2 regions of the Leptolyngbya sp. O-77 genome follow, and region 2 is predicted to be linked to the other one. Evidence: predicted binding sites of a transcription regulator. Region 2 holds the regulator's gene; the other holds the start of a gene.
What was found. Region 2 encodes NtcA, which controls nitrogen genes in cyanobacteria. Its sites were predicted from a motif close to TTTGTANNNNNNNNTACAAA; they were not measured.
Positions count from the first base shown of each region.

Region 1 (3,417 bases), 2.0 Mb from region 2:
GGGAAGAGGGAAGAGGGAAGAACGAAGAGGGAAGAGGGAAGAGGGAGAATCGGATTACCACTCTGCTAGGGCGATCGCCACTTCTTGCCGGGTTTGTTCTGAAACTTGATGGTTGTTGGACAGTGCTGCGAGCTGCTGCCGTCCTTGGTCGGGGTGAAGCTGTTTGAGGGCGGCGATCGCATGGAGCTTTACCCCTAAATCTGGATCAGTCGCTAGTTGCACCAGGGCATCCAGCGCGTCGAGATCGCCCAAGTTACCCAATTGGAGGGCGATCGCCTGCTTCACGCTGGCCAGTTGCACAGTGGGTCGCTGCGTGTGCAGCAATTCTACTAGATAGCGGGCGACCTGCCAGCGCAGTTCCGGGGCTTCGACCCGACCCATCGCCTGAATCGTGGCCTGTAGCAGCGCGGCCGACGCAGGTTCCTCGCTCCACTGGAGCGCCAGCCGATGCAGACTGTGTAGGGCAGCGGGGGTGCCGATCCAGCCCAGCGCTTGCACCAGCGCCATTCGCTGCGGATGGGTCGTGTGGGGTGAGTGGGCGACGCGATAGAGGGCAGCCACAGCAGGATTAGTGCCCAGGCGACCAAGGGCGATCGCTGCCTGCTGTCCCACGCCAGCGTTAGCATCCAGCAGCAGCGGATGAATCAAGCTCACCAGGTCATAGTCGGGCAGCAGGTCAGCGCGAAAGCCCAGTTCTGTCACTGCCACCTGGCGCACCGCCGCAGAGGAATCGCTTAGGGATGTGATTAACAGGTCAGGAATATGGCGATCGCGGGCGCTACCAATAGCCGATAGTGCAGCAGCTCGCACCTGCGGGTCAGGATCGCGCAACAATTGCATCAGCGGCTGAATCACGCCGGGTTCTCGAATTTGAGCGAGGGTTTGTACGGCCAGCAGGCGCGTGTGCGGAGCCTGGAGCAGTTGGACAAGGGGAGCGATCGCCATTTTGCCAAAGCCTGCGATCGCCGTTGCGGCCATCTGCCGAAGGTCTTCGGTGCAGGATGTTTTCAGCAGGTCAATCAGCGCTGCAGCACCGCAGGTCGGCGAAAACTCACCTAGAATCCGGGCTGCAAACCAGCGCGTGTCAGGATCTGCGTCTTCGTCTTGCAGCAGGGAAACCAGCGGGTTGAGCAGCAGTTGCTCAACAGACTCTGACGTTTCAGCAGCCAGGGCTTCTAGCCGAGGAAACAGCTTGGCCACGTCCCAGCGATCCTGAAAATCGCCCTCGCCCAGCACGGCGATCGCCCACTGACTCAGCGTTTCTAGTTCCGTCAGATCGGGACGGATGCCGTGGGTCTGCAACTGTTCTTCCAGATGCCCCAAGCCTTGCTGTACCCGCTGCACTACCTGTTCCCAATCAGCAGGAATCGCCCCATCCTCCGCCTGCTGAAGCAACGGGGAGCTTTGCTGTTGGGCAGATAAAATACGCGGATTGCTGACCATACTTGTCTGTGCCGCCAGATAGAAAAATGCGGTCAATGTCTTGACTGCTCTTGGATTCTAGCCAGAAGCGCCAGGTTTTGTTGAGCCGGAATCAGACCCACTATGCAAGTTGTGCATTATTGCAATTCGTAAATTTCATATGACGAAAATTTTTGTAACAGAAGCTACGAATTTTCAAAATCAATGCTCTTAACGTGTCAATCATGCGAGGAGATGCAGGCTTGAATCGTTCGGCATTGGTCAAGCCTTCTGTAGACCCAAGTTTTAGTTAGCGCGGTTTCTTATCCCAAACGTTGAATCAAAAACGCGGGTCTACCCGCAGAATCGCTCGCAGTTTCTTCCATCCAAGGTCTCTTGCCATGACCAGTACCGTTCCAGCAGAAACCAGTCTGAATAAGTTCGAGAAGCTCAAGTCCGAGAAAGACGGTCTGGCGGTCAAGTCTGAACTAGAGGACTTTGCCCGTCTGGGCTGGGAAGCGATGAATGAGACCGACCGCGACCATCGCCTCAAGTGGATGGGCGTGTTTTTTCGCCCCGTCACGCCGGGTAAGTTCATGCTGCGGATGCGGATGCCCAATGGCATTCTCACCAGCGGACAGATGCGGGTGCTGGCGGAGGTCGTCGAGCGCTATGGCGAAGACGGCAACGCCGACATTACCACGCGCCAAAACCTCCAGCTTCGCGGCATTCGGCTGGAAGATATTCCCGATATCTTTCGGCGGTTTGAGCAGGCGGGGCTGACCAGCATCCAGTCTGGTATGGATAACGTCCGCAACATCACGGGTTCGCCTGTGGCGGGCATCGATGCCGACGAGCTAATTGATACTCGCGGGCTGGTGCGAAAGGTGCAAGACATGATCACCAACAACGGCGAGGGCAACCCGTCGTTTACCAATCTGCCGCGCAAGTTCAATATTGCGATCGCCGGATGCCGCGACAACTCGGTACACGCCGAGATCAACGACATCGCCTTTGTGCCTGCTTACAAAGACGGCAAGCTCGGCTTCAACGTGCTGGTCGGCGGGTTCTTTTCAGCGAAACGCTGCGAAGCCGCCGTGCCGCTCAATGCCTGGGTCGATCCGCGAGACGTGGTGGCGCTGTGCGAAGCCATCCTCATTGTCTATCGCGATCACGGGCTGCGGGCCAATCGCCAAAAAGCCCGCCTGATGTGGCTGATTGACGAGTGGGGCATGGATAAGTTTCGCGCAGAGGTAGAAAAGCAGTTGGGATATCCCCTGCAAACTGCTGCACCCAAGGACGAAATCCTCTGGGACAAGCGCGACCACATCGGCATTCACGCCCAAAAGCAGCCAGGGCTAAACTATGTGGGGTTGCATGTGCCTGTGGGTCGGCTCTATGCGCCCGATATGTTTGACCTGGCGCGGATTGCTGAGGTCTATGGCAGCGGCGAAATCCGCCTGACCGTTGAGCAAAATGTGATCATTCCTGATGTGCCCGATTCTCGCGTTGCGCCCCTACTCAAGGAGCCGCTGCTAGAGAAGTTTTCGGTCAGTCCGGGCTTGCTCGTGCGATCGCTCGTCTCCTGCACCGGGGCCCAGTTCTGCAACTTCGCCCTGATCGAAACCAAAAATCGAGCTATGGCGCTGATCAAAGAACTGGAATCCGAACTGGAAATCACGCGCCCTGTTCGTATCCACTGGACTGGCTGCCCCAACTCCTGCGGACAGCCCCAGGTGGCCGACATCGGCCTCATGGGCACCAAAGTCCGCAAAGATGGCAAGGCTGCCGAAGGCGTGGATTTGTACATGGGCGGCAAAGTTGGCAAACATGCCGAACTCGGCACCTGTGTTCAAAAAGGCATTCCCTGCGACGACCTCAAGCCCATCCTGCGGAATCTGCTGATCGAAAACTTCGGCGCACGAATGAGATAAGTTGTCAGAGATAAGTTGCCAGGTGTCAAATACCAGGCACTTAGTAACTTACCTTTACCTTGGTCTCTAACTCCGCTCCTCA
Region 1 covers NZ_AP017367.1:4,677,507-4,680,923, forward strand. The annotation lists gene O77CONTIG1_RS19710 (HEAT repeat domain-containing protein) at 55-1,479, opposite strand; gene O77CONTIG1_RS19715 (ferredoxin--nitrite reductase) at 1,803-3,335, shown strand.
Region 1: O77CONTIG1_RS19715 (ferredoxin--nitrite reductase) is a predicted target of NtcA. The motif match lies at 1,595-1,614, and genes of this name have one in related genera.

Region 2 (3,417 bases):
TGATCGGGGCGATCGCCGACTTTACCAACGCCCTCACCATCCAGCCCAACTGCGCCATGATCTACTTCTTCCGGGGGCTGGCCGCGCAAAAGCTGGGCGAAATCAAATCTGCTTTTCGCGACTACGCCGCCGCCATCCAGCTTGCCCCCCAGGTGCCCACCCCCTATTACTATCGGGGGCTGGCCCGTGCCAGCAACCCCGCTGGGGCGATCGCCGATTTGCAGCAAGCCCTCGAACTCTTCGCTGAGCAAGGCAACGAAACCAACGCCCGCAAGGTCTTTAGTCACCTCCAGCGACTCACCAAAACCCGCAATGGCACGCCGCCGATCTTTGACCCCGATGCAGTGCCCGATGCTGCGCCTGTTCCGGTGGCGATCGCCTTTGAGGAAAACTAGAGCTGGTTTAGTAGCTTTGCACCCTGCGCCCCAAAAAATCCAACGCTCAAAAACACTCGAAAACACTCAAAGCAGACCCACATTCCTACATCCCCATAATCTCGTAGCCCGCATCGACGTACAGCACTTGCCCGGTGATGCCCGTAGACAGATCGCTGCACAGGAATGCGGCCGTGTTGCCCACCTCGGTCTGGGTGACGGTGCGGCGCAGGGGCGCGACTTCTTCGACATGGTGAATCATGTCCAAAATGCCACCAACGGCAGAGGAGGCCAGCGTCCGAATCGGCCCGGCTGAGATGGCGTTCACCCGGATGTTTTGCGGGCCCAGTTCTGCTGCCAAGTATTTCACGTTCATCTCTAGCGCGGCCTTGGCAATGCCCATGACGTTATAATTGGGCACAACGCGCACGCCGCCCAGATAGGTCAGCGTCACCACTGCGCCGCCCTCAGTCATCAGCGGCTTGGCAGCGCGGCAAAGCTGCACCAGCGAGTAGGCGCTCACGTCCAGCGCCAGGTTAAAGCCCTCGCGGGAAACATTGCTGAAGTCGCCGCTGAGATCGTCGCGATTGGCGAAGGCGAGGCAGTGAATCAGCACATCCAGCCGCCCCCACTTTTCGCGCACAGTGGCAAATGCCGCCTCGACTTGCTCATCATTTTGCACATCGCAGGGCACAAACAGGCTGGGCTGGAGCGGCTCAACCAATTCCGCCACTTTCTTCTCTAGCTTGCCTTTGTCGTCGGGCAGGTAGGTGATGCCCAGGTTTGCCCCGGCTTTGTGGAGCTGTTGGGCGATGCCCCAGGCAATTGAGCGATTGTTGGCAATGCCTGTGACGAGCGCATTTTTTCCGGTGAGGTCAAGCATGGGTAACGGCATCCAAATTTCGAGGGCAATTCACAAAATACTCAAAAACGGGGCAGGACGGATAGGGGAGGGTGGGGTAAAGCGAGGGAAGAGAAGATGGCAAGAGATGAGGGCGAGACGGGAAAATTTTTTCCTAAATTGTATCTGTCAGATACAATTGCGATATGCTGTCTGGAACGCAGGATTGAGGGCGATCGCCCAGTTTCCAGAATAGAGTCTGGGTTCTCTCAGCCGGGTCTACCGATAGAGCAAACGCAGAAATTGGTATCGAAACGATCATTCTTCCTATGGAAGCGTGTTTTTAGATACAAAAAGCGGCCCCAAACTTAGTTTAAGTGTTCTAAGACTGCGTTTATCCTGGTTTTTCGCCTCTTGGGCAAAATCTGGGTTTTGCTTTCATCTTTTGTTCCAGTCATGTCTCGGTCATATTTCGGTCATATTCGCTCCCTGAGGGCGCTGGGAATCGGACGGTATGGTTGCCTCACATGAAAAGCCTTTAGCAGATGTGTTTCGCCAATTGAGCGGCAGCGCGTTTCCGCCGATGGTAGAAACCTTTGACCGGGGAAAGACGATTTTCTTTCCGGGCGATCCGGCTGAGCGGGTTTATTTCTTGCTCAAGGGCGCAGTAAAGCTGTCGCGAGTCTATGAGGCAGGCGAAGAAATCACCGTGGCGCTGCTAAGAGAGAATAGCGTGTTTGGCGTACTGTCGCTGATTACGGGGCAAAAGGCAGACCGATTTTATCATTCTGTCGCGTTTACGCCAGTGGAGCTACTGTCAGTGCCGATTGAGCAGGTCGAAAAGGCGCTAAAGGAAAATCCCGACCTGTCGATGCTGATGCTGAAGGGGCTGTCGTCTCGGATTTTGCAAACCGAAATGATGATTGAAACGTTGGCCCACCGAGACATGGGGTCACGTTTAGTCAGCTTTTTGCTAATTTTGTGCCGCGATTTTGGGGTTCCTACGTCCGAGGGCATCACGATCGACCTGAAGCTGTCTCACCAGGCGATCGCCGAAGCAATTGGCTCGACCCGCGTAACGGTAACGCGCCTGCTGGGTGACCTGCGCCAGGATCGAATGATCTCTATTCACAAGAAGAAGATCACGGTTTATAACCCAGTGGCGCTGAGTCAGCAGTTTACTTAGAGATTTTACTTAGAGATTTGGATAGCGGTCAGGGTTGAGAGAGCGTACCTAGCGTTAGGACGCTTATGAAAACAGGACTCAGGTCGATGGCTCGCCTAATGCGGCAAAAGTCCTGGCGGGGGCCGACCTGTGGAGGCGTTTTGCGGGGGCCAACCTGTGGAGGCGTTTTGCGGTGTTGCGGTGTGCAGGCGACTGTGAGCTACGCCTTTCAACGGCACAATTGCAGTATGGTGTAGCTGAGTGTGAGTTTTATCGGCGATGACCACCGGGCTGGTCTTGATTGCGGCAATTTTGGTGCTGGGGGCTGTGGTGGCCACGGTGGGCGATCGCCTTGGGATGAAGGTGGGCAAGGCTCGCCTCAGTCTGTTTGGCCTGCGTCCCCGTCAAACTGCCACGCTGATCACCGTGATGACGGGGATTCTCATCTCGGCGATGACCTTTGGCATTTTGTTTGCGGTCGATGACCAACTGCGAACGGGTGTGTTTGAGCTAGAAGATGTGCAGCAGGAGCGAGACGCAGCGCTGGCAGAACTAAACCAAGCGCAGCAGCAAACCGCCGAAGTGCAGCGACAGCGCGATCGCGCCGAACGAGAGCAGCAGTCTGCCCAGCGCCGCCTGCGCCGCACCAACGAGTCTCTACAAACGGCGATCGCCCAGGAAACCCGCACCCGCGAGGAATTGCAAAGCACCCAGTCGCAGTTGAGCCAAGTCGCTGCCAACTATCAGCAGGCACAGACATTGCTCACGGACGTATCCCAGCAGGCCACCCAGCTTCGTGCTGAAATTCAGCAACTCCAGGCCGATCGCCAGCGGCAGATTGCCCAGCGCGACCGAGACGTAGCCGAGCGCGATCGCCAGATTGCCGAACGCACCGCCCAAATCCGCGAAAAAGAATTGCAACTCGATGATCTCGAAGCCCAGCGCAGCGCTCTGCTGGCAGAAGTGCAAACCCTGGAGCGCGAATTTCAAGGGCTGCGCCAGGGCAGTGTGGCGGTGCTGAGAAACCAGCCCATGGC
Region 2 covers NZ_AP017367.1:1,183,118-1,186,534, reverse strand. The annotation lists gene O77CONTIG1_RS05065 (tetratricopeptide repeat protein) at 1-395, shown strand, start outside; gene fabI (enoyl-ACP reductase FabI) at 481-1,257, opposite strand; gene ntcA (global nitrogen regulator NtcA) at 1,730-2,401, shown strand; gene O77CONTIG1_RS05045 (DUF3084 domain-containing protein) at 2,660-3,417, shown strand, end outside.